2 linked regions of the Streptomyces hawaiiensis genome follow. Each later gene encodes a partner of the first gene's protein in a complex. Links are inferred from orthologs where the notes say so. Each region holds a gene or a part of one and is shown on either strand. Other genes may lie near its edges.

Evidence for each region.
Region 2: the proteins of CEB94_RS23425 (region 1) and CEB94_RS35035 are in contact, whole or in part, in a solved structure (PDB 8BNU), measured with the Escherichia coli proteins. The link is inferred for Streptomyces hawaiiensis from one-to-one orthologs.

What each region holds. Positions count from the first base shown.
Region 1 is NZ_CP021978.1:5,060,666-5,075,003, forward strand. Bases 1,293-4,139 are described here. They hold CEB94_RS23425 (acetyl-CoA C-acetyltransferase), read left to right. Parts: upstream 1,293-1,994; coding sequence 1,995-3,284; downstream 3,285-4,139. Other genes in these bases: CEB94_RS23420 (3-oxoacyl-ACP reductase), read right to left, coding at 1,293-1,889; CEB94_RS23430 (AMP-dependent synthetase/ligase), read left to right, coding at 3,612-4,139. Outside these bases: CEB94_RS23415 (MaoC family dehydratase), read right to left, coding at 1-585; more of CEB94_RS23420, read right to left, coding at 585-1,292; more of CEB94_RS23430, read left to right, coding at 4,140-5,531; CEB94_RS23435 (sugar ABC transporter substrate-binding protein), read left to right, coding at 5,639-6,760; kstD (3-oxosteroid 1-dehydrogenase), read left to right, coding at 6,982-8,763; CEB94_RS23445 (class I SAM-dependent methyltransferase), read right to left, coding at 9,077-9,736; CEB94_RS23450 (hypothetical protein), read right to left, coding at 9,842-10,081; CEB94_RS23455 (cold-shock protein), read right to left, coding at 10,192-10,395; CEB94_RS23460 (menaquinone biosynthetic enzyme MqnA/MqnD family protein), read left to right, coding at 10,718-11,566; CEB94_RS23465 (serine/threonine-protein kinase), read left to right, coding at 11,659-13,608; CEB94_RS23470 (serine/threonine-protein kinase), read left to right, coding at 13,806-14,338.
Region 2 is NZ_CP021978.1:7,669,722-7,684,197, forward strand. What follows is about bases 5,776-8,760. They hold CEB94_RS35035 (3-hydroxyacyl-CoA dehydrogenase NAD-binding domain-containing protein), read left to right. Parts: upstream 5,776-6,167; coding sequence 6,168-8,354; downstream 8,355-8,760. Other genes in these bases: CEB94_RS35030 (acetyl-CoA C-acetyltransferase), read left to right, coding at 5,776-6,133; CEB94_RS35040 (MerR family transcriptional regulator), read right to left, coding at 8,340-8,760. In the rest of the region: CEB94_RS34995 (WD40/YVTN/BNR-like repeat-containing protein), read left to right, coding at 1-564; CEB94_RS35000 (plasmid stabilization protein), read left to right, coding at 635-958; CEB94_RS35005 (endonuclease V), read left to right, coding at 1,034-1,726; morphogenic membrane protein MmpA, read left to right, coding at 1,850-1,996; CEB94_RS35015 (saccharopine dehydrogenase family protein), read right to left, coding at 2,001-3,179; CEB94_RS35020 (MmcQ/YjbR family DNA-binding protein), read left to right, coding at 3,271-3,651; CEB94_RS35025 (CaiB/BaiF CoA transferase family protein), read left to right, coding at 3,762-4,907; more of CEB94_RS35030, read left to right, coding at 4,919-5,775; more of CEB94_RS35040, read right to left, coding at 8,761-9,062; CEB94_RS35045 (amino acid permease), read left to right, coding at 9,281-10,747; CEB94_RS35050 (arginase family protein), read right to left, coding at 10,882-11,769; CEB94_RS35055 (M1 family metallopeptidase), read right to left, coding at 12,403-13,932; CEB94_RS35060 (Xaa-Pro dipeptidyl-peptidase), read left to right, coding at 14,143-14,476. UniProt on the Escherichia coli protein: Catalyzes the formation of a hydroxyacyl-CoA by addition of water on enoyl-CoA. Also exhibits 3-hydroxyacyl-CoA epimerase and 3-hydroxyacyl-CoA dehydrogenase activities.

The sequences.
Region 1 (14,338 bases):
CCCGTAGCGGCGCCCGACGTCCCCGGCGAGCCGCCATTCGGCGGCCTCGGGCAGCGGCTTGCGTGCCTCCGGCTCCCGGGGGCCCTCGGCCAGGTGGTGGGTGCGGTGCCGGGCCAGGTACGTGCTCCTCGACTCCCACGCGACGTCCCCGCCGCCGCGCACCTCGGTGACGACCGTGGCCTGCGTGCCGCGCCGGTGGGGGGCCAGCCCCTCGATGTGCACGGAGAGTTCGTACGCGCCGCTCGCCGGCATCCGGGCGTGCCGCGTGACGGTGAACGACGTGTGGACGAGACCGAGCAGCGGCAGCGGGAAGTCCCGGCCGCTCATCAGCCGCATGGCCAGGGGGAACCCGAGCACGTGCGGATACGTCACCGGCAGCGCGTCCTCCCCGGTCGGGAACCCGCAGACCCGCTCGTACGCCGCGAGCCGCGCGAGGTCGACACGCAGGCCCGGCAGGACGAGCCGGGTGCGGGGGAACTCCGCGTCGGGGCCCGGGTGTTTGAAGGGGGACAGCACGGCCCCGCGGGCGAGGAGCGGGGCGAGGGAGGGGGACCGGGTGAGGGCGAGATCGGTGGGGCCGGCCATCACGCCCCCAGCAGGCTCTGGCCGCAGACGCGGACGATCTGGCCGTTGACCGCGCCCGAGGCCGGGTGGGCCAGCCAGGCGGTGGTCTCGGCGACATCGGCCGGAAGGCCGCCCTGGGCGAGGGAGTTCATGCGGCGGCCCGCCTCGCGGATGAACAGCGGGACGGCCGCCGTCATCTTCGTCTCGATGAAGCCGGGCGCGACCGCGTTGACCGTCACACCGTGCTCTTCGAGCGCGCGCGGCGCCAGGGAGCGGACCAGGCCGACGACGCCCGCCTTGCTGGCGGCGTAGTTGGTCTGGCCGGCGTTACCGGCGATCCCCGCGATCGAGGCGGTGGCGACGATCCGGCCGCCGCGCCTCAGCGTCCCGTCCTTGAGCAGGGCGTCCGTGGTGCGCAGCACGCTCGCCAGATTCACTTCGAGGACGGAGATCCAGCGTTCGGCGGGCATGTTCACCAGGCGCCGGTCGCGGGTGATGCCCGCGTTGTGGATCAGCAGGTCCAGGCCGTCCGGCAGGGCCTCGGTGATCCGGGCGCCCGCGTCGGCGGACGTCATGTCGAGCAGCAGCGCGGTGCCGCCGAGCCGCTCGGCGACGCGCCGGGCGTCCTGCCCGGCCTGCGGCACATCGAGCACCACGACCCGGGCACCGTCCCGGGCGAGCGTCTCGGCGACCGCCTCACCGATGCCCCGGGCGGCACCGGTGACGAGGGCGGTGCGGCCGGTCAGGGGACGGTCCGGGTCGGCAGGAGTGGTCTCCTGGGGTGCTCCCACATCGATCACCTGCCCGCTCACATACGCCGACCTGGGCGACAGCAGGAAGCGCAGTGTGGACTCCGCGGCGGCGGCGTCCGTGAGCCGGACCAGGTTCACGGTCCTGCCCCGGCCGATCTCCTTGCCGAGGGAGCGCGTGAACCCCTCCAGGGCCTGCTGGGCCGCGGCCTGGTGGTGGTCGGCGGGGTCGAGCGGCGCGCCGAGCAGGACCACGCGCCCGCTCGTGGCGACCGGCCGCAGTACGGGATGCAGGGCGGCGTGCACCTCCGCCAGCCCCTCGACGTCCCGCACCCCGGTGGCGTCCAGGACGACGGCGGCCGCGCGGCCGGAGCCGGCCGGGCCGATCCCGGTGCGGGCGAGGACAGGCGCCAGGTCGAGACCGGACCGGCCGGCGGTGAGGTGCAGCAGGCCGCCGTCCAGGGCGGGCCGCTCCGGGGACCAGCGGGTCAGCGCCGCGGGCTGCGGCAGTCCCAGTCGGCGGGTGAGGAAGCGGCCGGGCGCGGTACCGGTAAAGCGCAGATAGCGGTCGGCCATGACAACTCCCAGTTCCGACGACGGCTCACTGAAGCCCCACCCCTGCTTACTCTGGAGTAAGGTTACCGGAGGTAAGGCTACGTCACGGACGAGGAGCAGGTCGAGATGAGCCCCCAGCAACTGTCGCCCTCAGTGCGGCGCGTGGCGATCGTCGGCGGAGCGCGCATCCCCTTCGCCCGTTCCGACGGCCCCTACGCCACCGCCTCCAACCAGCAGATGCTCACCGCCGCCCTCGACGGCCTCGTCGAGCGGTACGGGCTCCAGGAGCCCGGCGCGGTCGGCGAGCTCGTCGCCGGGGCCGTGCTCAAGCACAGCCGCGACTTCAACCTCGCCCGCGAGACCGTCCTCGGCTCGAAACTGCACCCCCGCACCCCCGCCTACGACATCCAGCAGGCCTGCGGCACCGGCCTCCAGGCCGTCATCGCCGCCGCCAACAAGATCGCCCTCGGCCAGACGGAGTCGGCGATCGCCGGCGGCGCGGACACGGCCAGCGACGCACCCCTCGGCGTCAACGACTCCCTGCGCCGCACCCTGCTGGAGGCCCGCCGGGCCAAGTCGCTCGGCGGCCGGATGAAGGCCCTGGCGAAGGTGCGCCCGGCCCACCTCGTCCCCGACATCCCGCGCAAAGCCGAGCCGCGCACCGGCCTGTCCATGGGCGAACACGCCGCCGTCACCGCCCGCGCCTGGGGCGTCGCCCGCGCGGCACAGGACGAACTCGCGGCCACCAGTCACCAGCGGCTGGCGGCGGCGTACGAACGCGGCTTCTTCCAGGACCTGGTCGTCCCCTTCCGCGGACTGGCCCGCGACCAGAACCTGCGCCCCGGCTCGAGAATGGACAAACTCGCGTCCCTGAAGCCGGTCTTCGGGCTTGACCAGCCCGACCCGACCATGACGGCCGGGAACTCCACCCCGCTGACCGACGGCGCCGCGACCGTCCTGCTGGCGAGCGAGGGGTGGGCCCGCGAGCGCGGCCTGGAGCCGCTGGCATACCTCACCGCGTACGAGACGGCGGCCGTCGACTTCGTGGACGGTGATGCGGCCGGCGGTGAGGACGGCCTGCTCATGGCACCGGCCCACGCCGTCCCGCGGATGCTGGAGCGGGCCGGGCTGGGCCTGGACGACTTCGACCTCGTCGAGATCCACGAGGCGTTCGCCTCCCAGGTGCTGGCGACCCTCGCCGCCTGGGAGAAGCGGGGCCTGGGCACGGTGGACCGCGCCCGGCTGAACGTCGCCGGCTCGTCCCTCGCCACCGGCCACCCCTTCGCCGCCACCGGCGCCCGGATCGTCGCCACCCTGGCCAAGCTCCTCACCGAACGGGACGCCCCCGCCCGCGGGCTGATCTCCGTCTGCGCGGCGGGCGGGCAGGGGGTGACGGCGATCCTGGAACGGGCCTGAGAGGAGCGGGCGGGCAAGGGGTGGCGGCGATCCTGGAACGGGGCCCGAGAGGAGCGGGCGGGCAAGGGGTGGCGGCGATCCTGGAACGGGCCCGAAAGCGGCGGACTCACGGAAACTGATAGACCCTCACGTAACCCCCGAGAATGCACAGGCCTGGCTCCGGACCATCCCCGAACCCGCACGAACTCGCCACGTGAGCACCGTACGATCCCGTTCCTACCGTCAGTAACCCCTTTCTGGGGGTTCAGCCGGTTGAGCGCCTCGGCGTGCGAGGCACGTACGTCATGCAGCAAGCAGTTTTTTCGCTGCACGCCCCAGGAGCCGCCCGTGTCCACTGCCTATCCCTCCTCCGCCTACGGCGACGCGTACGGAGGACCGGTGCTGGTTCAGCCCGAGGTACGGCGGCTGGACGGGGCGGTACGGGAGGCCTCCGTACCGCCACTGGCCCCGCCGTGGACCCACGGGTCGCTCGCCGACCTGCCCTTCGACAACGCGAGCGCGGATCCGGGCGCCGTGGCGCTCAGCCGCAAGGACGCCGACGGGCGCTGGAGCGACGTCACGGCGACGCGGTTCGCCGACCAGGTGCGGGCCGTGGCGAAGGGCCTGATCGCCGAGGGCCTCATGCCGGGCGACCGGGTCGCCGTGATGGCCCGCACGATCTACGAGTGGACCATCCTGGACTTCGCCGCCTGGGCGGCCGGACTGGTCACCGTCCCCGTCTACCCCACCTCCTCCGTCTTCCAGGCCCGCTGGATCCTCCAGGACTCCGGCGCGGTCGCCCTGGTCACCGAGACCGCCGCGCAGGCCGCCGCCCTCGGCCCCGAGCGCGAACGCCTGCCCGACCTCAAGCACCTGTGGATCGTCGAGAAGGGCCACGTGGACCGGCTCGCGGAAGCCGGGGCGCACCTGACCGACCAGGAGGTCGAGGTGCGGCGCGGCATGCTCGGCCCGGACACCCTCGCCACCCTCGTCTACACCTCGGGCACCACCGGCCGCCCCAAGGGCTGCGCGCTCACCCACGGCAACTTCTTCGCCGAGGTCGACAACGCCATCGAGCTGCTCTACCCCGTCTTCCGGGCGAAGACCAGCGAAGAGGCCTCGGTCCTGCTGTTCCTGCCGATGTCCCACGTCTTCGGCCGCATGGTGGCCATCGCCTGCATCCGGGCCCGCGTCCGGCTGGGCCACGCGCCCAGCATCAAGGCCGAGCGCCTGCTCCCGGACCTGGCCGGCTTCCGGCCGACCTGTCTGCTGGCCATCCCGTACATGCTGGAGAAGGTCTTCAACTCGGCCCGCGCCAAGGCCGAGGCGGGCGGCCGGGTCTCGTCGTTCGACCGCGCGGTGGCGGTGGCGCAGCGCTACGGAGAGGCCCTGGAGGCCCAGCAGACCGGCACCGGCCCCGGCCCCTCCCGCGCCCTGAAGACCGCCCGCGCCTTCTACGACCCCCTGGTCTACCGCCGCATCCGCAACGCCATGGGCGGCAGAGTCCGCTACGCCATCTGCGGCGGCTCCCCGCTCGGCCGCCGCCTCGCCGCGTTCTACGCCGGTGCCGGCATCGAGATCTTCGAGGGCTACGGCCTGACGGAGACCACCGGCGCGAGCACCGTCACCCCGCCCCTGAAACCCCGGCTGGGCACCGTCGGCTGGCCGCTGCCCGGCACCCGCGTCCGCATCGCCGCCGACGGGGAGATCCTCGTCGCCGGCGACCACGTGCTGCGCGGCTACTGGGACCCGCAGGCCGGCGGCGTCGCCCCCGCCGCCCCCGACGGCTGGCTCGCCACCGGCGACCTCGGCGAACTGGACGACGAGGGCTACCTGACGATCACCGGCCGCAAGAAGGAACTGCTCATCACCGCGGGCGGCAAGTCCGTCGCCCCGGCCCCGCTGGAGAACTGGCTGCGCTCACACCCGCTGATCTCCCAGTGCCTCGTTCTGGGCGACGGCCGCCCCTTCGTCTCGGCGCTGATCACCCTCGACCCCGACGGCATCACCCACTGGCGCCAGATGAACGGCAAACACCCCGTACCGCCCACGCTCCTCATCGACGACGAGGAACTGCGCGCCGTCCTCCAGCGTGCCGTCGACGAGGCCAACAAGATGGTCTCCCGCCCGGAGTCCATCCGCCGCTTCGTCATCCTCCCTCAGGACTTCACGGAGGAAGCGGGCCATCTGACCCCCTCGATGAAGCTCCGCCGCGAGGCCGTGCTGCGCGCGTTCGCCGCGGAAGTGGAGGGTCTGTACACGCGGTGAGCCACCTTTGCGATCTCTTCACACGTGGTTCTTGACGACGCCCGGCGTCTGCCCGTTGGCTTTCGACCACCTCGTCACGATGCTCCCCCCATCGGAAGGCACCACCAGTGATAGCGCGCAACCCCCGTCAGGCCGCCGTGCGGCGTCTCTCCATAGCCCTGGCGGTCTCCGTGTCGGCCCTGTCCCTCGCCGCCTGCGGCGACGGCGGGAGTGACGACACCGCCGCGAAGAAGGGCAACGACATCACGGTGGGCCTCCTGCTGCCCGACCTTGACACGGCACGCTTCGAGAAGTTCGACTACCCGCTGATCAAGCAGGAGGTCGCGTCCCTCACGGAGAACAAGGGCAAGGTCCGCTACGCCAACGCCGAGGCCAGCGTCTCCAGACAGAGCGAGCAGTTCCAGAAGATGATCGACGACAAGGTGGACGTCATCCTCGTCGACGCGCTGAACTCCAAGACCATCGCCACGGACGTGCAGAAGGCCAAGGACGCCGGCATCCCGGTCATCGCCTACGACCGCCTCGCCGAGGGCCCGATCGACGCCTACGTCTCCCACGACAACGAACTCGTCGGCCAGGTCCAGGGCCGCGCCATCATCGGGGAACTCGGCGACAAGGCCGAGAAGAGCAAGGTCGTCATGATGAACGGCGACCCCGCCGACCCCAACACCGCACGCTTCAAGGACGGCGCGCTCAGCGAACTCCAGGGCCAGGTCGACATCGTGAAGCAGTACGACACCAAGGAGTGGAAGCCCGCGATCGCCAAGGCCAACATGAAGAAGGCGATCCAGGCCGTCGGCCTGAACAACATCGCCGCCGTCTACTCGGCCAACGACGGCATGGCGGGCGCCGTCATCGAGGCGCTGCAGGAGGCCGGCGCCACCAGGATGCCGCCGGTGACCGGGCAGGACGCCAACCTCGACGCGGTGCAGCGGATCGTGTCCGGCGAGCAGTACATGACCGTGTACAAGTCCTTCCTGCTGGAGGCGACCAACGCCGCGAAGATCGCGGTGGCCAAGGTCCAGGGACGCTCGATCGAGTTCGCCGCGCTGACCCGGGAGACGGTCGACAGCCCGACGCAGAAGAACATCCCCGCGATGCTGGTCCCGGTGGTCGCCCTCACCAAGGACAACATCAAGGACACGGTGATCACGGACGGCGTGTACACCGTGAAGGACATCTGCACCTCGAAGTACAAGGCGGACTGCGCGGCCATCGGCCTCGAGTAGCGGACGTGCGGGGGGCGGGCCGCGTGGGCTTCGGGCTCGGGTAGCGGACGCACGCCGGGTGGGCCGCGTGGGCTTCGGGCTCGGGTAGCGGACGCATGCCGGGTGGGCCGCGTGGGCTTCGGGCTCGGGTCGTGCGGCGGGTGCCGCACGGGTCTTGACTTCGCAAGACCCGTGCGCGACATTCCCCACCCCTTTCGCGTTCTCGTCGGGCTGGAGCGGCCATGACCACACGCACGGACACCGCGGGCACTGCCGGAGCCCCGTCCCGAAGACGACTGCTGGCCGGTGCCGCCGGTGCCGGTCTCGCGGTCGCCGCAGGAGTACAACAGGGCGCCCATGCGGCCGACTTACCCCCGCTCGGCACGTACGACGTCGTCGTCATCGGCTCCGGCGCCGCCGGGATGACCGCCGCGCTGACCGCCGCGCGCCAGGGCCTGAGCTGCGTGGTCGTGGAGAAGGCACCGACCTTCGGCGGCTCGGCTGCCCGCTCCGGCGCCGGCATCTGGATCCCCAACAACGCGGTGATCCTCGCGGCCGGGGTCCCGGACACCCCTGCGAAGGCCGCCGCCTACCTCGCCGCGGTCGTCGGCCCGGACGTCCCCGCCGACCGGCAGCGGGCCTTCCTCACCCACGGCCCGGCGACGATCTCCTTCGTCATGGCCAACAGCCCCCTGCGGTTCCGCTGGATGGAGGGCTACAGCGACTACTACCCCGAACTGCCCGGCGGCCTGCCGGGCGGCCGCTCCATCGAGCCGGACCAGTTCGACGGCAACCTCCTGGGCGCCGAACTGGCGCACCTGAACCCGCCGTACATGGACGTCCCCGCGGGCATGGTCGTCTTCAGCGCCGACTACAAGTGGGTCGCCCTGGCCGCCGTGAACGCCCGGGGCGCGGCCGTAGCCGCCCAGTGCCTGGCCCGCGGCGCGAAAGCGGCGACGCTCGGCCAGAAGCCCCTGACGATGGGCCAGGCGCTGGCGGCGGGCCTGCGCGCCGGGCTGCGATCGGCCGGGGTCCCGGTATGGCTGAACACGCCCCTGACGGACCTGCACGTCGAGAACGGCACGGTGACGGGAGCCGTCGTCACCTGCGACGGCGCTCCCGGCCTGCTCCGCGCCCGCCGGGGGGTGATCGTCGGCTCGGGTGGATTCGAGCACAACGCGGCGATGCGCCGGCGTTTCCAGCGGCAGCCCATCGGCACGGAGTGGACCGTCGGGGCCAAGGAGAACACCGGCGACGGCATCCGGGCGGGGGAGCGACTGGGCGCCGCGCTCGACCTGATGGAGGACGCCTGGTGGGGCCCGGCGATCCCGATCCCCGGCGAGCCGTACTTCTGCCTCGCCGAACGCACCCTGCCCGGCGGGCTGCTGGTGAACGGCTCGGGCCGGCGCTTCGTCAACGAGGCCGCGCCCTACAGCGACGTCGTGCACACCATGTACGACGTCCACGACACCGACCCGGCCATCCCGTGCTGGCTCGTCGTCGACCAGAACTACCGCAACCGGTACCTCTTCAAGGACGTCCTGCCGACGCTGCCCTTCCCCGACGCCTGGTACGACTCCGGGGCGGCGCACAAGGAGTGGACCCTGGACGCCCTGGCCGCCTCGATCGGCGTCCCCGCGGCGGCCCTGCGCACCAGCGTCAACCGCTTCAACGCCCAGGCGCGGCAGGGCGAGGACCCCGACTTCCACCGGGGCGACAGCGCCTACGACCACTACTACACGGACCCGTCGGTCCTCCCCAACCCCTGCCTCGCCCCCCTCTGGCTCCCCCCGTACCACGCCTTCCGCATCGTCCCCGGCGACCTCGGCACGAAGGGCGGCCTGCGCACGGACGCCCGGGCCCGGGTGCTGCGGGAGGACGGCTCGGTGATCCCCGGCCTGTACGCGGCGGGGAACGCCAGCGCGGCCGTGATGGGCCACAGCTACGCGGGCGCGGGCTCGACGATCGGCCCGGCGATGACGTTCGGATACATCGCGGCGCGGGATATGGCGGAGGCACGCTAGGGGCTGGGCTGGGCTGGGCTGGGCTGGGCTGGGCTGCGCTGCGCTGGTCTGGGCGTCGGCGGGGGTGTGCCCGGCTGGGGGGCTGGGCTGGGCGTCGTCCGGCGGCGGGATGGTGGGGTTGTTTGACCGGCAGAGGTTCGCTTGGGGGAGGGTGTGCCCGGTTGCGCGGCAGGGCAGGGCTGGGCCTTGGCCGGTGGCAGCCGGGTTGGTGGTCGGCAGCGGGCCCGCTCTGGGGAGCGTGACCGGCTGCGGGGCCGCTCGGGCATCGCACGTGGGGCTGGGCGATGCCTTGAGCGGCCGGTGACGGAGGTTCCTAGGCGGTTGCCTGCGCCGGCTTGCGGGCCACGAGGCTTGCCTGGGCGACCGGCTCGCCGCTGGTCTCGTCCGGCTCGCGCACCGTCCGTGCGCGGAGGGTGAAACCGGCGGCTTCCAGCAGGGCCGCGACGCGCTCGGGCCGCCGTCGGCGGAACGTCAGGGACACCGGGTGGCCGAAGGCCTCCTCGTAGCGGCGGGGCTCGTCCCCGGACTGGAAGCCGAGGAGCAGATGGCCGCCGGGGCGCAGGACGCGGTGGAAACCGGCGAAGAGGGCGGGCAGGTGCTCGTCCGGGGTGTGGATGATCGAGTACCAGGACACGACACCGTCGAGCGAGGAGTCCGGCAGGTCCAGCTCCAGCATCGAGCCCCGCACGAACCGCAGGCCCGGGTTCTCACGGCGGGCGATCGCGAGCATCGACTCCGACAGGTCCAGCCCGAACACCGACAGCCCCCGGGACGCCAGGTACGCCGTCACCCGCCCGGGCCCGCACCCCAGGTCGGCGACCTCGCCCCCCTCGCCCACGAGCTCCGCGAAGCCGTGGAGCACGCCCCGGTCCAGGGGCGTCCCCGGGCGCAGATCACTGAATTGGACGGCGTACTCCTCGGCCACGGTGTCGTAGAACACGCGGGTCTCGGTCACGAAGTCAGCGTCAGTCATGGCCGGAGACCCTAGCGCGGCCTCACCCCGCACAGGGGCCCGGGGCTTTCCGGCGCCTGGGCCTGCCCGTGACGTGACGTCAGGAGGGCGGCGGCCGGGGCCGAGCTAGGGGCCGTCCCCCTGGTCTCCCCGTTTCCGTCCGGCGCCGATACCCGCGCCCGCTCCGATCGCCGTGCCGAATCCGAGGCCCAGGGCCAGGCCCAGGGCGAGGTTGTCGAAGACGGTCATACCGAGCACGAGTCCTATGGCCGTGCCGAGGGACAGGCCGACCGACAGGCCCGTGGCCAGGGATGGGTCGGCGGGAGCACCGCCGTCCTCCCCACTGTTCTCCTGGTCTTTCCGCATGCGCTCATCGTCCCATGGCCGGAATTCGCCGGGAATTCATCGGACAGAAGGGTCCGGAAAGGGCAGGAGCCCCGTCGCCTTGCGGCGCGGGGCTCCTTGGGTACTACAAATCAGACCGGCGTGACGTTCTCAGCCTGCGGGCCCTTCGGACCCTGCGTGACGTCGAAAGACACCTGCTGGTTCTCCTCGAGCGAGCGGAAGCCGCTCGCGTTGATCGCGGAGTAGTGGACGAAGACGTCGGGGCCGCCGCCCTCCTGGGCGATGAAACCAAAGCCCTTTTCGGCGTTGAACCACTTCACGGTTCCGGTAGCCATAAGCCCTCCTTGGGCTTCAAAAGGGTTGCCCTGCTCCAGAACCAGCAAGTGTGAAGATGAATTCCGCACAAGTGCATATGTCTGTGAATGACGAGAGCCCGCGGTCACATGCTCCGCAGGCTCTGTACTGCAAGGGAAACCAAACTGCAACTTGCGATGAGCCTAGCACGCAGGCCCCGGAATGCAATAGGGGTCAAGATCACGTCACCCGAATGTTTGAACAACCCTCGGCCGACCGGCGGTAGGGGGTGCCCACGGCGGGCCACACCCCGGCGGCGGGCCCGCGCGCCGGTCCGTACGCCGTGAGGGCTAGCCTCACGATGTGGACAATCCTCGCACCCGGCCGCGCGTCGGCCACATCCAGTTCCTGAACTGCCTGCCCCTGTACTGGGGGCTCGCCAGAACGGGCACGCTCCTCGACTTCGAGCTCTCCAAGGACACCCCGGAGAAGCTCAGCGAGAAGCTGGTGCAGGGCGAGCTCGACATCGGTCCGATCACCCTTGTCGAGTTCCTCCGGCACGCCGACGACCTGGTCGCCTTCCCCGACATCGCCGTCGGCTGCGACGGCCCGGTGATGTCCTGCGTGATCGTCTCCCAGGTCCCGCTGGACCGGCTGGACGGCGCCCGCGTCGCCCTCGGGTCGACCTCCCGCACCTCCGTCCGCCTCGCCCAGCTGCTCCTCGCCGAGCGCTACGGCGTCCAGCCGGACTACTACACCTGCCCGCCCGACCTGAGCCTGATGATGCAGGAGGCCGACGCCGCCGTCCTCATCGGTGACGCGGCGCTGCGCGCGAACATGCTCGACGGGCCGCGCTTCGGCCTGCACGTGCACGACCTGGGCGCGCTGTGGAAGGAGTGGACGGGCCTGCCGTTCGTCTTCGCGGTCTGGGCGGCCCGCCGCGACTACCTGGAGCGCGAGCCGGTCATCACCCGCCGTGTGCACGAGGCCTTCCTCGACTCCCGCAACCTCTCCCTGGAGGAGGTCGGCAAGGTCGCCGAGCAGGCCGCCCGCTGGGAGGCCTTCGACGAGGAGACCCTCGCCCGCTACTTCACGACCCTCGACTTCCGCTTCGGCGGCCCGCAGCTGGCGGCGGTCGCCGAGTTCGCCCGACGGGTCGGCCCGACGACCGGCTTCCCGGCGGACGTGAAGGTGGACCTGCTCCAGCCGTGAGCCGGGCGGTGCTCCCGCACTACTCTGCTGGGAGTGCAGGCGTACCGGGACCGGAGCCGTCCCCGCCTGCCTACGGGGGAGGGGTGACGCCCATGCGGCCGCTCGACGTCGACGAACCCACCATGGTGGGGCCCTACCGGCTGCTCGGCCGGCTGGGCTCCGGCGGCATGGGCCGGGTCTACCTGGGCCGCAGCGCCGGAGGCCGTACGGTCGCGGTCAAGATCGTGCATCCGCACTTCGCGCTGGACGAGGAGTTCCGGGCGCGCTTCCGGCGCGAGGTCGACGCCGCGCGCCGGGTGGGCGGCGCATGGACGGCGCCCGTCCTGGACGCGGACCCCGGGGCGCGGGTGCCGTGGGTGGCGACGGCGTACGCCGCCGGTCCGTCCCTGTCGGCCGCGGTCACGGACGGCGGGCCCCTTCCGGCCCACACGGTACGGGCTCTGGGCGCGGGACTCGCCGAGGCGCTGGCGGCGGTGCACGAGCTGGGCCTGGTGCACCGGGACGTGAAGCCGTCGAACGTCCTGCTGACCCTCGACGGTCCCCTCCTGATCGACTTCGGGATCGCCCGGGCCACCGACGGCACGGCATCCCTCACCTCCACCGGCGTGTCCATCGGCTCGCCCGGCTACATGTCGCCCGAGCAGATCCTGGGCAAGGGCGTCTCGGGCGCGGCCGACGTCTTCTCACTGGGCGCGGTCCTCGCGTACGCGGCGACCGGTCAACAGCCCTTCCCCGGGGACTCCTCCGCCGCCCTGCTCTACAAGGTCGTCCACGAGGAGCCGGAACTCGGTCCGCTGGACGGGGAGTTGCGGAGCCTGACGGCGGCCTGCCTGGCGAAGGACCCGGGCACGCGGCCCGCCCCCGCCGAGGTGGCCCGCCGGCTGGCCCCCGAGGGCGCGGCCCGGCTGGTGACGGGCGGGTGGCTGCCGGGGGCGCTGGTGGAGCAGGTGAGCCGCAGTGCCGTGCAGCTGTTGAATCTGGAGGCGACGGGGCCGGGGCCGGAGCCGGGAGCCGGGGGGCCGTCCGGGCCGGTCGGGTTCAGCAGCCCTTCGGTGGGGCCGGAAGCGGCGGGGGGTGCGGGCACCGGCGCGGCGATGGGGGTGTTCGGACCGCCGCCGGTGATGCCGCCGGGGGTGACACCGCCTCCGAACGTGCCGCCGCCGGTTCTGCCCGCGCAGAGCGGGGGGTCTGGGCTCGCGCGGAGCGGGGCGTCCGCGGAGGCCGGGGGGCCCGTGCAGGGCGGGGCATACGTGCAGGCCGGAGGGACCGGGCGGGGCGGAGGGGCCGGGCGGGCCGACGGCCCCGCGCCGATCGGAGGGCCAGGGCCGATCGGAGGGCCAGGGCCGATCGGAGGGTCCGCGCCGATCGGAGGGCCCGCGGCCCTCTTCGCAGCCGCACCCGAACCCCGGGACGGTGATCACCCGCAGGACACCGCCCCGGGGCTCGGGCGCCGCCCCGGCAGGGTCTCCGTCTCCGTGGCGGCGACGTCCACGCCGGAGGGCGGCGGGCGGGTGCGGAGGCTGAGCTGCTCCGTGGTGCTGGCGGTCGCGGGGGCGATGGCGGCCGTGACAATCGGATCGGTGTTCGTGTTCGACCTGCTGCCGGGGCGGGACGGCGGCCAGGACGACGCGGACTCGGGCAGCGGGTCCGACTCGCCTCCGGCGGCGACCGCGAGCTCCGCCCCTTCCGGTACGGTGCCCGCCGCGTACCTCGGCACCTGGGAGGGCCAGGGCGTCGCCCTCGACGGCAGACTCCCCCTCGGCACGTTCCGCATCACCGTCGGACAGGTCGCTGTCGGCGAGGAGTTGGGCAAGCTTCGCCAGACCGACCAGATCGGCGGCGTCTGCGTCGACGTACTCACCCTGAAGCAGGTGACGAAGAAGGAACTCGTCGCGACGTCGGTCGGCGCGAAGACCAACCACAGCGGCTGCAACCCGGCGAAGACGACCGTCCACCTCAAGCCGGTGGGCGACGACCTCCAGTACCGGTCGGAGAGCGAGGAGTCGGGCCGGCCGGAGGCTCGGATGTCGAAGGTGCGGTAGGTACCGACCTGCCTCCGTGCCTCACGAACAAGGTGATCAGGACGACGATCCCGAGAGGGTGGCAAGGAGGCGGCCGCCCGGCTTACGGCCCCTAACTCCCGTCCTGGTTCAGGCGCTCACTACTGTGTCTGCGATAGCGAACGCCAAGAGATACGACTGACGCGCCACATTGCGTGCTGCCGGGAAGGCCCACCACCATGGAGACACTGCAGCCGGATGATCCAGTGGAGTTGGGAACGTACCGGCTTCTCCGAAGACTCGGCGTCGGCGGCATGGGCCGCGTATACCTCGCCCGCTCGCCCGGTGGCCGTACCGTCGCCGTGAAGGTCGTGCGTCCGGATCTTGCGGCGGACGGCGACTTCCGCGACCGCTTCCGGCACGAAGTCGAGATAGCCAAGGCAGTCTCCGGCCGCTTCACCGCCCCGGTCGTGGACGCCGACCCGGACGCGCCGCTGCCGTGGCTGGCGACGTCGTACGTGCTCGGCCCGGACCTCACGGACGTGGTCGCCGCGCACGGTGCGCTGCCGGAGCACACCGTCCGGGCGCTGGCAGCAGGCCTCGCCGCTGCCCTCCAGGAGGTTCACGCGGCCGGACTGATCCACCGTGACATGAAGCCGTCGAACGTCCTGCTGGCGGCAGACGGTCCGCGCGTCATCGACTTCGGGATCGCTCGGGCGGTGGACGGAAACCGTATGACACAGACGGGAGTCGTCGTCGGCTCACCCGGCTA
Region 2 (14,476 bases), 2.6 Mb from region 1 along the record:
CGGACCTGGCAGGTGCTGCCGGATCAGGGCATGCCGGCCGCGCAGGAGGGCGAGGCCGGATTCGCGGCGAGCGGCCAGTGCCTGGTGACGTCCGGGCCGAAGGACGTCTGGCTCGCCACCGGCGGGGCCGCACGCGCGCGTGTGCTGCACTCCGCCGACCGCGGACGCACCTGGACGGCCACCGACACGCCCCTCCCGGCGGGCGATCCGGCCCGCGGCGTCTTCGCGCTCGCCTTCCGCGACCGCACCCACGGCCTCGCCGTAGGCGGCGACTTCCGCACCGACCAGCCCTCACCGCAGGCCGCCGCGCGCACCTCCGACGGCGGCCGCACCTGGCGCCCCGCCGCCCCGCCCCCGCTCGCCTACCGCTCCGGCGTCGCCTGGCTCCCGCACAGCCGCACCGCCGCCCTCGCCGTCGGCCCCACCGGCACCGACCTCACCACGGACGCCGGCCGCACCTGGCGGACCGTCGACACGGGCTCCTACGACACCGTCGACTGCGCCCCGGACCACGGGTGCTGGGCCGCCGGTGAGAAGGGCCGGGTTGCCCGCCTGGAGCACTGAGCATGCGGGGTGCCCTGATCGTTGGCAGGGTGGGTACTCGTTCACTGATCGTGAAAGGAAGTGAGCGAGAATGCCACGCGGTTCGAGCTCCAAGCGGGAGCGCCAGTACGAGCACATCAAGGACAGTGCGCAGGACCGGGGCGAGAGCACCGGCCGCGCCAAGGAGATCGCCGCCCGGACGGTGAACAAGGAACGCGCCCGCTCCGGCGAGTCGAAGACGGCCAGCCGCACCTCCACCAAGGACATGTCGTCCGGCAAGCGCGGCGGCCAGCGGTCGGGGCAGGGCTCCCAGGGGCCCACCTACGACCAGCTCTACCAGGAGGCCAAGCGCAAGGGCGTCGAGGGCCGTTCCAGCATGAACAAGAGCCAGCTGCAGCGCGCGCTGGGCAAGTGAGGCGCGAGCCTCCCGAGGCCGGCAGGACTCCCCGGTCCTGCCGGCCTTCGCGCGGCCCGTAGGCTCGGGGCCACCATGACGACCGTACGCATCCCCGAAGACTGGCCCACGGCCGAGGAACAGGCCCGCGCCGTCCAGGACGAACTGCGCGAGCGAGTGATCCTCGACCAACCGGGGCCGCCGCCCGGAACGGGCCATGTGACCGGGGTCGACGTCGCGTACGACGACGAGCACGACGTCGTCGCGGCGGCAGCGGTCGTGCTGGACGCGTCGAGTCTCGAGGTCGTCGCCGAGGCCACGGCCGTGGGCCGGGTCTCCTTCCCCTACGTGCCCGGACTGCTCGCCTTCCGCGAGATCCCCACGGTCCTCGCCGCCCTCGACGCCCTGCCCTGCCCTCCCGGCCTCGTCGTCTGCGACGGCTACGGCCTCGCCCATCCCCGCCGCTTCGGCCTCGCCAGCCACCTCGGCGTCCTGACCGGCCTGCCCACGATCGGCGTCGCCAAGAACCCCTTCGCCTTCACCTACGACGAACCGGACACCCCGCGCGGCAGCACCTCCGCGCTGCTCGCCGGCTCCGAGGAGGTCGGCCGGGCCCTGCGCACCCGGGACGCCGTCAAGCCGGTCTTCGTCTCGGTCGGCCACCGCACGACGCTGGACAGCGCCTGCGCGCACACCCTCGCGCTGACCCCCGCCTACCGCCTTCCCGAGACCACGCGCAGGGCGGACGCGCTGTGCCGGAAGGCGTTGCGCGAGACCGGATCGGCCTGACCGACGGCGCGACACGACCCGGGTACGGGTTCCGAGTACCGGTTCCGCGTACCGATTCTGAGTACCGGTTCTGAGTACCCGTACGGATGTCCGCCCGCACCCCGCGTCGGCAGGCTGGGGCGCATGACAACGCACCGCGCTCCCAAGCCTGTCGCCGACCCGACCCAGACCGTCGAGCGGGCGGTCACCATAGGCCTGATCCTCGCCGTGCTGGCCGGGCTCAGCTGGATCGCCGGGATGATCTACACCATCGCCGAGTGGCCGGGGTAGGACTTCAGCGGGCCGACGCGACGCGGAAGCGGATGCCCGCCGCGCGCAACCGGTCGATCAGCGCGTCGCCCATCGCCACCGCGGTGGTGACCTGACCCGCCGTCTGCGGAAGGTCGTCGAGGGCCAGGCACAGCGCCGACTCGGCGAACATCTTGGCCGTCTCGTCGTAGCCGGGATCGCCGCCCGAGACCTCCGTGTACACCCGCTTGCCGCCGCCTTCGCCCACGAAGCGCACCGAGAACCAGCTCCTCGCCCGCTTCTCCGGGCTCGGCCCCTCCCCCGGCTTGAGCCGGTCCGACAACCAGCGCCGCGCGGACGGCACCTGGGCCGCCGCGACCAGCGCGCCGACCGCCGCGACCCCGCCCACGGCGACCGGCAGATGCCGGACGGCCGCGTACTGCCGGTAGCGGAAGTCGGGCCCGTACCGGTCGAGGGCCGACGCCGAGCGCCGCACGATCTGCGGGTCGATGGTCGGCATCGGCAGCGCCCACGCGCCGACCTCCTTGGCGAACCGGGGCGCACCGAGCGGCGCCGACGCCCGCCGGCCCACCAGCCGCGGCTCGTGCCGCCGCCGGTCCCGCACGGCCGCCGCCATCTCCCGCTGCCGCGCGAACTGGTTGAGCGCGGAGGCGAAGGTCCCGCCCGAGAACGCCCCGTCGGCGGTCACGAAGCCCTCGATGCTCAGCGGCACGTCCTCCGGCAGCTGTTGCACGGTGAAGTACACGCCCAGGTCGTGCGGGATCGAGTCGAACCCTGCGGCGTGCACCAGCCGCGCCCCGGTCTCCCGCGCCCGTGCGTCGTGCCGGACGTACGTCAGATCCACGAACTCCGGCTCGCCACAGAGGTCCAGGTAGTCGGTCCCGGCGTCCGCGCATGCGGCGACGAGCTCCTCGCCGTAACTCACGTACGGGCCGACGGTCGTGGCCACCACGCGCGCGTGCCCGGCGAGGTCGCGCAGCGAGGCCGGGTCGCAGACGTCCGCCCGCTCCACCCCCACCTCGGTGTCGGCGGGCAGCCGCTCCCGCAGCCGCTCCAGCTTCTCGGCGTTGCGGCCCGCGATCGCCCAGCGCAGCCCCTCGGGCGCATGGGCGGCCAGATACTCCGCGGTGAGCGCCCCGGCGAAACTGGTCGCTCCGAAGAGCACGATGTCGTACGGACGGTCCGTCCTGTTTTGCCTGCTCATGACACCCCTCGGTCGTGCAGCCCGTGCCGCTGTCGGTGGCCGAGGCTAGCGTGAGGAGTGCGGAGCCCGACGACGAGCCCGGAGGACGACGATGGCCGTGCCCAGGAATGCCCTGAAGAAGTGGGAGAAAGTGCGCGCGTTCGCACTGGGGCTGCCGGACGCCGTCGAGGAGTTCCCCTGGGGTGAGTCCGTCGCGAAGGTCAACAAGAAGGTGTTCGTCTTCCTCGGTGTCGAGGACGGCAGTTACCCCCTGGGGGTGACGGTGAAGCTGAAGGACGAGACGGCGCACGCGCACGCGCTGGCCTGCCCCGGTGCCGAACCCGCCGGATACGGCCTGGGCAAGGCGGGCTGGGTGAGCATCCCCCTGGAGCAGCAGGGCGCCCCGGCCGCGGAAGTGCTCTGCGACTGGGTGGAGGAGAGCTACCGCGTGATCGCCCCGAAGCGGCTGATAGTGGAGTTGGACGGGAGCTGACCTCGTTCGGCAGATTGCTAAGCGCTTGCTCGTTCAGGTCTTGTGCCGAGTGGAACACGTTCTTAGCATCACTGGTGTTACATCAAATGTGTCACAGCACTGGGGGCTGGATGACCACGGCAGGGACGTCAGGACACGGCCCGCTCACCGGCGTGCGCGTGGTCGAGCTGGCGGGTATCGGGCCCGGCCCGTTCGCCGCCATGCTCCTGGCCGACCTCGGGGCCGACGTCGTGCGCGTGGACCGCCCCGGCGGCCCCGGACTCGCGATCGACCCGGCCTACGACGTCACCAACCGCAACAAGCGCTCGGTGGTCGTCGACCTGAAGGCCCCGGACGGCCCGGACCGGGTGCTCGACCTCGCGGCCCGCGCCGACATCCTGCTCGAGGGCAACCGTCCCGGCGTCGCCGAGCGCCTCGGCGTGGGTCCCGAGCCCTGCCACGCCCGCAACCCGTCTCTCGTCTACGGCCGGATGACCGGCTGGGGCCAGGACGGCCCGCTCGCGCGGCGCGCCGGGCATGACATCGCCTACATCGCCCCCACCGGCACCCTCGGCATGATCGGCCGCCCGGACGAACCGCCAGCGGTTCCGGCCAACCTGCTCGGCGACTACGCGGGCGGCTCCCTGTACCTCGTCGTCGGCGTCCTCGCCGCCCTCCACCACGCCCGCGCGACCGGCACCGGCCAGGTCGTGGACGCCGCCATCGTCGACGGCACCGCCCACCTCGCCACGATGATCCACGGCATGCTCGCCGCCGGCGGCTGGCAGGACCGCCGCGGCGCCAACCTCCTGGACGGCGGCTGCCCCTACTACGGCACCTACGAGACGGCCGACGGCCGGTACATGGCCGTCGGCGCGCTGGAGCCGCAGTTCTACGAGGAGTTCCTCGCCCTCCTCGGCCTCGGCGACCGGACCGGGGCCCGCAAGGACATCGCCCGCTGGGACGAACTGCGCGAAGAAGTCGCCGCCCGCTTCAAGAGCCGTACCAGGGACGAGTGGACGGCCGTCTTCGACGGCTCCGACGCGTGCGTGGCGCCCGTGCTGTCGCTGCGCGAGGCCCCGCACCACCCGCACCTGGCCGCCCGCGGCACCTTCACCGACCACGGCGGCATCACCCAGCCCGCCCCGGCCCCCCGCTTCTGCGCGACCCCGACCTCCGTCCGCACCGGCCCGGCCCGGCCGGGCGCCGACACGGCGGACGTCGCCCGGGACTGGGACGTCCCCGGGCTCCTCCCGTCGTCCAAAAACCCTCAGTGAAAGGCCCCCTCGTGAGCACCGAAGCGTACGTCTACGACGCGATCCGCACCCCGCGCGGCCGCGGCAAGGCCAACGGCGCCCTGCACGGCACCAAGCCCATCGACCTGGTCGTCGGACTCATCCACGAGATCCGCGCCCGGTTCCCGGACCTCGACCCGGCCGCCGTCGACGACATCGTCCTCGGCGTCGTCGGCCCGGTCGGCGACCAGGGCTCCGACATCGCCCGGATCGCCGCCATCGCCGCGGGCCTGCCCGACACGGTCGCCGGTGTGCAGGAGAACCGCTTTTGTGCCTCGGGCCTGGAGGCCGTCAACCTGGCCGCCGCCAAGGTGCGTTCCGGCTGGGAGGACCTCGTCCTCGCGGGCGGTGTCGAATCGATGTCCCGGGTGCCGATGGCCTCCGACGGCGGCGCCTGGTTCAACGACCCCATGACCAACCTGGACGTCAACTTCGTACCGCAGGGCATCGGCGCCGACCTCATCGCCACCATCGAGGGCTTCTCCCGGCGCGACGTCGACGAGTACGCGGCGCTCTCCCAGGAGCGGGCCGCCACCGCGATGAAGGACGGCCGCTTCGAGAGGTCGGTCGTCCCGGTCAAGGACCGCAGCGGTCTCGTCGTCCTCGACCACGACGAGTTCCCCCGCCCCGGCACCACCGCCGACTCCCTCGCGGGGCTCAAGCCGTCCTTCGCGGACATCGGCGAACTCGGCGGCTTCGACGCGGTGGCCCTCCAGCAGTACCACTGGGTGGAGAAGATCGACCACGTTCACCACGCGGGCAACTCCTCCGGCATCGTGGACGGCGCCTCGCTCGTCGCGATCGGCTCCAAGGAGGTCGGCGAGCGCTACGGCCTCACGCCCCGCGCTCGGATCGTCTCCGCCGCCGTCTCCGGCTCCGAGCCGACCATCATGCTCACCGGCCCCGCCCCGGCCACCCGCAAGGCCCTCGCCAAGGCCGGGCTCACCATCGACGACATCGACCTCGTCGAGATCAACGAGGCGTTCGCCGCGGTCGTGCTGCGCTTCGTCAAGGACATGGGCCTGTCCCTGGACAAGGTCAACGTCAACGGCGGCGCGATCGCGCTCGGCCACCCCCTCGGCGCCACCGGCGCGATGATCCTCGGCACCCTCGTCGACGAACTCGAGCGCCAGGACAAGCGCTACGGCCTCGCCACGCTGTGCGTCGGCGGCGGCATGGGCGTCGCCACGATCGTCGAGCGCATCTGACCCCCTCCCGACGGATCACACGGAGCACCTCCACATGAGCACTGAGTCCACCACCATCCGCTGGGAACAGGACCGCACCGGCCTCGTCACCCTGGTCATCGACGACCCGAACCAGTCCGCGAACACCATGAACCAGGCGTTCCGCGACTCGCTGGCCGCCGTCACCGACCGCCTGGAGGCCGAGAAGGACTCCATCCGGGGCGTCATCATCACCTCCGCGAAGAAGACCTTCTTCGCCGGCGGCGACCTGCGCGACCTGATCCGCGTCACGCCCGACACGGCCCAGGAGCTGTTCGACGGCGGCATGGCGATCAAGCGGAACCTGCGCCGCATCGAGACCCTCGGCAAGCCCGTCGTCGCCGCCCTCAACGGCGCGGCCCTGGGCGGCGGTTACGAGATCGCCCTGGCCTGCCACCACCGTGTCGCCCTCGACGCGCCCGGTTCCAAGATCGGCTGCCCCGAGGTCACCCTCGGCCTGCTGCCCGGCGGTGGCGGCGTCGTCCGCACGGTCCGCCTGCTGGGCATCGCCGACGCCCTGCTGAAGGTCCTCCTCCAGGGCACCCAGTACAGCCCGCGCCGCGCCCTGGAGAACGGCCTCGTCGACGAGGTGGCCGACAGCCCGGAGGACATGCTCGCCAAGGCCCGCGCCTTCATCGACGCCAACCCCGAGTCCCGGCAGCCCTGGGACAAGCCGGGCTACCGCATCCCGGGCGGCACACCCGCCAACCCCAAGTTCGCCGCGAACCTGCCCGCCTTCCCGGCCAGCCTGCGCAAGCAGACGAACGGCGCCCCCTACCCGGCGCCGCGCAACATCCTGGCCGCCGCCGTCGAGGGCTCCCAGGTCGACTTCGAGACCGCGCAGGTCATCGAGGCCCGCTACTTCGTGGACCTCGCGGCCGGCCAGACCTCGAAGAACATGATCCAGGCCTTCTTCTTCGACCTACAGGCCGTCAACTCCGGCGCCAACCGCCCCCAGGGCATCGAGCCCCGCAAGGCCCGCAAGGTCGCCGTCCTCGGCGCCGGGATGATGGGCGCGGGCATCGCCTACTCCTGCGCCCGCGCGGGCATCGACGTGGTCCTGAAGGACGTCTCCCTGGAGGCGGCCCTCAAGGGCAAGGCCTACTCCGAGAAGCTGTGCGCCAAGGCCGTCTCCAAGGGCCGTACGACCCAGGAGAAGGCCGACGCGCTGCTCGCCCGCGTCACCCCCACCGCCGAGGTCCAGGACCTGGCCGGCTGCGACGCCGTCATCGAGGCCGTCTTCGAGGACACGTCGCTCAAGCACAAGGTGTTCCAGGAGATCCAGCACGTCGTGGAGCCCGACGCGCTGCTGTGCTCCAACACCTCCACCCTGCCCATCACCGCCCTCGCCGAAGGCGTGGAGCGCCAGGGCGACTTCATCGGCCTGCACTTCTTCTCGCCCGTCGACAAGATGCCGCTCGTCGAGATCATCAAGGGCGAGCGCAGTGGCGAGGAGGCCCTGGCCCGCGCCTTCGACCTGGTGCGGCAGATCAACAAGACCCCGATCGTCGTCAACGACTCGCGCGGCTTCTTCACCTCCCGCGTCATCGGCCACTTCATCAACGAGGGCGTCGCCATGGTCGGCGAGGGCATCGAACCGGCCTCGGTCGAGCAGGCCGCCGCCCAGGCCGGTTACCCGGCCAAGGTGCTGTCGCTGATGGACGAACTGACGCTCACCCTGCCCCGCAAGATCCGGGCCGAGTCGAAGCGCGCGGTCGAGGAGGCGGGCGGCACCTGGACGGCCCACCCCGCCGAGGCCGTCATCGACCGTATGGTCGACGAGTTCGGCCGCACCGGCCGCAGCGGCGGCGCCGGCTTCTACGACTACGGCGACGACGGCAAGCGCACCGGACTCTGGCCCGGACTGCGCGAGCACTACACCAAGCCCGGCCACCGGATCCCGTTCCGGGACATGCAGGAGCGCATGTTGTTCTCCGAGGCGCTGGACACCGTCCGGCTGCTGGAGGAGGGCGTGCTGACCTCGGTCGCCGACGCCAACATCGGCTCCATCTTCGGCATCGGCTTCCCGGGCTGGACCGGCGGCGTGCTCCAGTACATCAACGGCTACGAGGGAGGCCTGCCCGGATTCGTGGCACGCGCGCGTGAACTCGCCGAGCAGTACGGGGAGCGCTTCACGCCGCCCGCGCTGCTGGTGGAGAAGGCGGAGAAGGGGGAGCGGTTCAGCGACTCAGCCCGCGTCTGATCCGCCGGAGCCCGAAGGCCCGGTGAGCCACTCGCCCAGCTCTTCCTTCAGTGACCGCTGAAAAGCGGTGAGGAGCGCCTGCACCACCAGGGGGTGCATGTGCGCCGACAAGGAGCGCACGTCTCGCGCGTCACGCTCGGCGACCTCACCGCGGAAGAGCTGGGACAGCTCCCGGGCGGCGGCGCGCGTGTGTTCGTTGAGGACCGTGCGCGCCGCGAAGATCGCCTCCTGGGAGAGCGGCACGTCCAGCAGCCCGGCGCCGAGCCGGAGCAGACCGAGGTCGGCCTCGTACCCGCCGTCCGCGGGCCGGACCACGCCCATCGCGACGAGCCGCTCGACGTCCTCGTCGTCCAGCGGCCGTCCGGCCCGCCGCTCCAGCTCCGCGCGCGTGACCGTCTCGACGGACTCCGGCGCCCAGGAGGCCACCACGGCCCGGTGGATGGCGAGGTCGTGCGCGCTCAGGTCCGGCGGCAGCTGCCGCAGGTAGCGCTCGATGCCGGCCAGCGTCATGCCCTGCTGCTGCAACTCCTCGATCAGCGCCAGCCGGGCCAGATGATCGCGTCCGTAGTGCCCGACGCGCCGCGGACCGAGCACCGGCGGGGGCAGCAGCCCCTTCGTGCCGTAGAAGCGGAGCGTGCGCACCGTGACACCGGCCCGGGCGGCCAGCTCGTCGATCGTGAGGGTCGGCTCCTCGGTGTCGGTCGTCATGTGCAGCAGTATCGCTGTCTCACCAGTGCTGTGAAACCTCCGGCGCCCCAGGTGAAGACCGTGTGAGAAGTGGCGCTCTGTGAGGTATGCCATCGCGTGAGCCGCGCCCGGCGGGGGAAGGTGGCCCCTTGGTCTGTGCCCTGACAGAGGGCGCGGACCTTATGTACGTCCGGAAGCCGAGCGCGACCCGCTCGGGCGCACCAGAGAGTGGATCCACCGTGAGCAAGGACGCCGTGAACACGGCTGCGGCCACGCCGCGTACCGATGCGGCCGCAGTGCCCGCGGACGCGGGCGACGCCGGCTACAGCAAGGACCTCAAGGCCCGCCACGTCAACATGATCGCCATCGGAGGCGCGATCGGCACCGGGCTCTTCCTGGGCGCGGGCGGCCGCCTCCACAACGCGGGACCGGCGCTGGCGATCGCGTACCTGGTCTGCGGCATCTTCGCCTTCTTCGTGGTCCGGGCCCTCGGTGAGCTCGTGCTCTACCGCCCGTCCTCGGGCTCTTTCGTGTCGTACGCGCGCGAGTTCCTCGGCGAGAAGGGCGCGTACGTCGCCGGCTGGATGTACTTCCTCAACTGGTCGACCACCGGCATCGCCGACATCACCGCGATCGCGCTCTACACGCACTACTGGAGCCTGTTCACCGACATCCCGCAGTGGATGCTGGCGCTGGTCGCCCTCGCGGTGGTGCTGGCCGTGAACCTGATCTCGGTGAAGTACTTCGGCGAGATGGAGTTCTGGTTCGCGATCATCAAGGTCGCCACGCTGATCGGCTTCATGTTCATCGGCATCTTCCTGCTCGCCACGCAGCACGAGGTGGGGGGCCAGACCCCGGGCCTGGGCGTCATCACCGACAACGGAGGGGTCTTCCCGCACGGCATGATGCCGGTCGTCCTGGTCATGCAGGGCGTGATCTTCGCGTACGCCGCGCTGGAGCTGGTCGGTGTCGCCGCGGGTGAGACCGCCGAGCCGGAGAAGGTCGTCCCGCGCGCGGTGAACTCGATCATGTGGCGCGTGGGCCTCTTCTACGTCGGCTCGGTCGTCCTGCTCGCCCTGCTCCTGCCGGGTTCGCTCTACTCGGCCGACCAGAGCCCCTTCGTCACGGTGCTGTCGAAGATCGGCGTCCCGGCCGCGGGCGACGTGATGAACCTGGTGGTCCTGACGGCCGCCATGTCCTCCCTCAACTCCGGCCTGTACTCCACGGGCCGCATCCTGCGTTCCATGGCGATGGCGGGATCCGCCCCGAAGTTCACCGCCCGCATGAACCGCAGCCAGGTCCCCTACGGCGGCATCCTGCTGACCTGCGCGGTGTGCGTGCTCGGCGTCGGCCTGAACTTCCTCGTGCCGGCCCAGGCCTTCGAGATCGTTCTGAACGTGGCCTCCCTCGGCATCATCAGCACCTGGGTGATCATCATGGTGTGCCACCTGGTCTTCGTCCGCCGCGCCAAGGCCGGCCAGGTCACCCGCCCCTCCTTCCGCCTCTTCGCCAGCCCGGTCACGGAGATCACCACGATCGCCTTCCTGCTGGCCTGCCTCGGCATGATGTGGAACGACCCCGAGGTCGGCCGCAGGACCCTCCTGCTCATCCCGCTGATCGCGGTCATGCTGGTAGCGGGCTGGTTCGGCGTCCGCCGCCGGGTCTCGCAGACGGCGGACCAGGAGCTGTCGCAGCTGACGAAGTAGCAGGTCACGGCCGTTGTCAGTGGCCGCGCCCACGGTGGCGTCATGTCGGGGATCACGTATGTCCGGGGTGACGCCACCGTTCCGTCGGTGAACCACGACCACGGCGAGTACACCCCGGGCGGGGACAGGCCGGCTCAGCCCTGGCTGTCGAAGGCCCGCACCAGGCAGCCGCACAGGTCCCGCGTCAGGGTGCCATCGGGGTCCAGCCGGGGGTTGAAGATCGTGACGGTCAGGCCGACGGCACCGCCGCCGGACAGGGCCGTGCGCAGCACGCTCTCCAGCTCCTGCCAGGTCAGACCGTCCGGCTGCCGGTAGTCGACGGCGGGCATGACCGCGTCGTCCAGGACGTCGACGTCGAGATGGACCCAGTACCCGGCGTCCGCGCCGCCGCCGGTCAGCAGCCCGACCGCGCGCCGGGCCGCCTCGGCCGCGCCCAGGGCGCGCACGGTGTCCAGTTCCAGCGCGTGCAGCGCGGACGGCAGCGGTTGCATCCCGTACGCCGCGGACTCCTCAGCGTCCCGGAACCCCAGGGCGACGACGTCCTCGTCCCGCACGAGCGGGCCCCTGCCCTCCAGGTCGGCCAGCACGCGCGGGCCGCGCCCGGTGGCCAGGGCGAGTTCCATGGAGGCCACCTCACCGGCCGGCTCCGCCGACGGCTGGTAGAAGTCAGTGTGCCCGTCCAGGAAGAGCAGTCCGTGCCGGTCGCGGCGGCGCAGCGCGAGCAGGTTGCCGAGCAGCACGCTGCAGTCGCCGCCGAGCACGACGGGGAACCGGCCCCGGTCGAGGACCTCGCCCACGACGTCGGCCAGCGCCACGGAGTAGGCGGCGATGCCGCCCGGGTTCAGAACTCCCGTCCCCGGGTCCCTCTCCGGGTCGTACGGGGGTGGCTCGACCCGGCCCGCGTGCACCGCCCCGAGCCGCTTGGCCAGCCCGGCCCCGAGAAGCGCCGCCGGCAGGTCCTCGACACCGGTGGGGCGCAGCCCGAGCACGGACGGTGCCTCGACGATCGCCACGTTCCGCACGTCCGGCTCCTCGATCGGCCCGACAACGCCGCCGGACCGACGCGCCCGGCGCACTGATCCACCGTAGTGCCAGGGGCAGGAGGAAGCGCGGCCGTGCGTGCGATCGAGCAGAGGGGACAGGTGCTGACGCTCGGCAGACCTGGTGCCCGGGGCTATTACCCGGCGCAGCGGGGTGCCGCTACGCCCACCCGCGCCGTCCTGGCGGTGCGACCGCCCGCACCTGGGCGGGAACCGGGGCCCCGACGGCAGACCGCCCGCGCCCGGGGGAACCGGGGCCCCGACGGCAGTGGGCCGCGCCCGGGCGGAGCCGGGGCCCCGACGGCAGACCGCCCGCACTCGGGCGGAACCAGGTCCCCGACGGCAGTGGGCCGCACCGCCGGCAGCCCTGAGGGGCCGGGCTGCCGGACGCAAGCGGAGCAGGGCCGGCGGACCGAGCCAGGCGGCCCCGCTCGGCACCGAGTGCGGCCAGGCCACCCGGAGCCCAGCAGTACGGCTGTCGCCCGCTGCCAGGCCGCCCGGGGTTGAGCAGTACCGGTGTCGCCCCTCCGCCAGGCGCCACCCGGAGCCCAGCAGAACCGCCGCCGCCGCCCGCTGCCACTCCCGGCGACCGAAGCCCGTGCAGGACCAGGTCTGTCAGCGCCTCCGTTCGTGCTCCCCATGCTCGTGCTCCCCGTGCCCGTGCACCCCGTTCGTCGCCGCGATTCTCTTCCACGACCGGGGCTGCGCAACCACCCCCGGCGCCTTCGCCACGGCCGCGGCCCGGGCCGCCGGCACCCCCGGCTTCGACGGCTGGAACAGCCACGTGTCGAAGAGGGCGGCCAGCGGCTTGCCCGAGACCTCCTCCGCATACCGCCGGAAGTCCGCCACCGACGCGTTGCCGTGGGCGTACTTCGACGGCCAGCCCTTCAGGACCGTGAAGAACGCCTCGTCGCCGATCTTGTTGCGCAGCGCCTGCACGGCCAGTGCGCCACGGTCGTAGACCGCGATGTCGAACTGGCTGGCCGGGCCGGGATCCCCGGGCTTCACCGTCCAGAACGGGTCGTCGGCCGGATGCGAGGCGTACACGTAGTCGGCGAGTTCCCGCGCCGTGCCTTCGCCCTCGTGCTCGGACCACAGCCACTGCGCGTACCGCGCGAACCCCTCGTTGATCCAGATGTCCTTCCAGCCCTTGAGCGACACGTCGTCGCCGTACCACTGGTGGGCCAGCTCATGCACGACGACGGACACGTTCGACCCGTTGGCGAACTGCCGCGGGCTGTAGAACGGCCGGGTCTGGGTCTCCAGCGCGTACCCGGTGTCCGTGTTCGGCACGTACCCGCCGAGCGCGTTGTACGGGTACGGCCCGAAGTACCCGGCCAGCCAGTCCGCGATCTCCCCGGTCCGTTCGATGCTCGCCCGCGCCGCCCCGGCATGGGCGCCGAGATCCTTGCTGTAGGCGTTGAGGACCGGAATGCCGCCCTCCGTCGTGCCGGTCGTGATGTCGAACTTCCCGACCGCGAGCGTGGCGAGGTAGGTGGTCTGCGGTTGGTCGGACCGCCAGTTCCAGCGGGTCCAGCCGAGCCGTGAACTCGTCGACTGAAGCGTGCCGTTGGAGATGGCCTGGGTGCCGTCCGGGACCAGTACGGACACGTCGTAGGTGGCCTTGTCCAGCGGATGGTCGTTGCTCGGGAACCACCACGCCGCCGCCTCCGGCTCGTTCGCCGCGACGCCCCCGTCCGGGGTGCGGTGCCAGCTGGTGAATCCGTAGGCCTTCTTCGACGACGGCACCCCGCGGTAGCGCACGACGACCGTGACGGACGCGCCCTTGGCCAGCGGGCTCCTCGGCGTGATCTCCAGCTCGTGTTCGCCCGAGGTCCGGAACGACGCCTTCGCTCCGTCGACGCGCACCTCGCCGACGTCCAGCAGAAAGTCCAGGTTGAAGCTCGACAGGTCCTGCGTGGCGCGGGCCACGAGGGTGGCCGTGCCCTCCAGCTCGTCCGTGGCCGGCTGGTACTTCAGCCGGAGGTCGTAGTGGGAGACGTCGTATCCGCCGTTGCCGTAGGCCGGGTAGTAGGGGTCGCCGATACCCGGCGCGCCGGGGGAGTAGGGGGCGGCCGATGCCGGGATCGCCAGCAGGAGAACGGCCGCTGCCAGGGCTCCCGGCGCGATGATTCTGCGGTGCACGCAAGGCTCCAAGTCGTAGGGTGCCGAGGTCTTCCGGAGTCTGTCTGGAGCCTGTTGACTCCCCGTGCCTTGATCATGTCCATGGCCCCCGCTGTCACACGATCGCCATTCGGCCGACATGAGACACCCGCCCCGGAGGCTCCCCCCGGACACGCCGGTCCGTCAGCTGCCCTCTTCTGAACAGGAGTTCACCGATGTAGCGTCCGGCGCATGCCGAAACGCACGCGCTTCACGACCTGGAGACCGCTCGCGACGGCGGCCGCGGCCGCCCTCTTGGCCACACTGCTCACCCCGGCGGCCGCACAGGCCGCCCAGACCGCCCCGCGCGGGAGCGAACCCGTCTACTCCTACGACAACGCCATCCGCGAGGCCGTCTGGGTGGACACCGGACTCGACGGCGACCGCGACGGAAAAACCGACCGTGTCGCCGTCGACATCGTCCGCCCCCGCGAAACCGCCCGCCAGGGCCGCAAAGTCCCCGTCATCATGGACGCCAGCCCGTACTACTCCTGCTGCGGGCGCGGCAACGAGAGCCAGAGGAAGA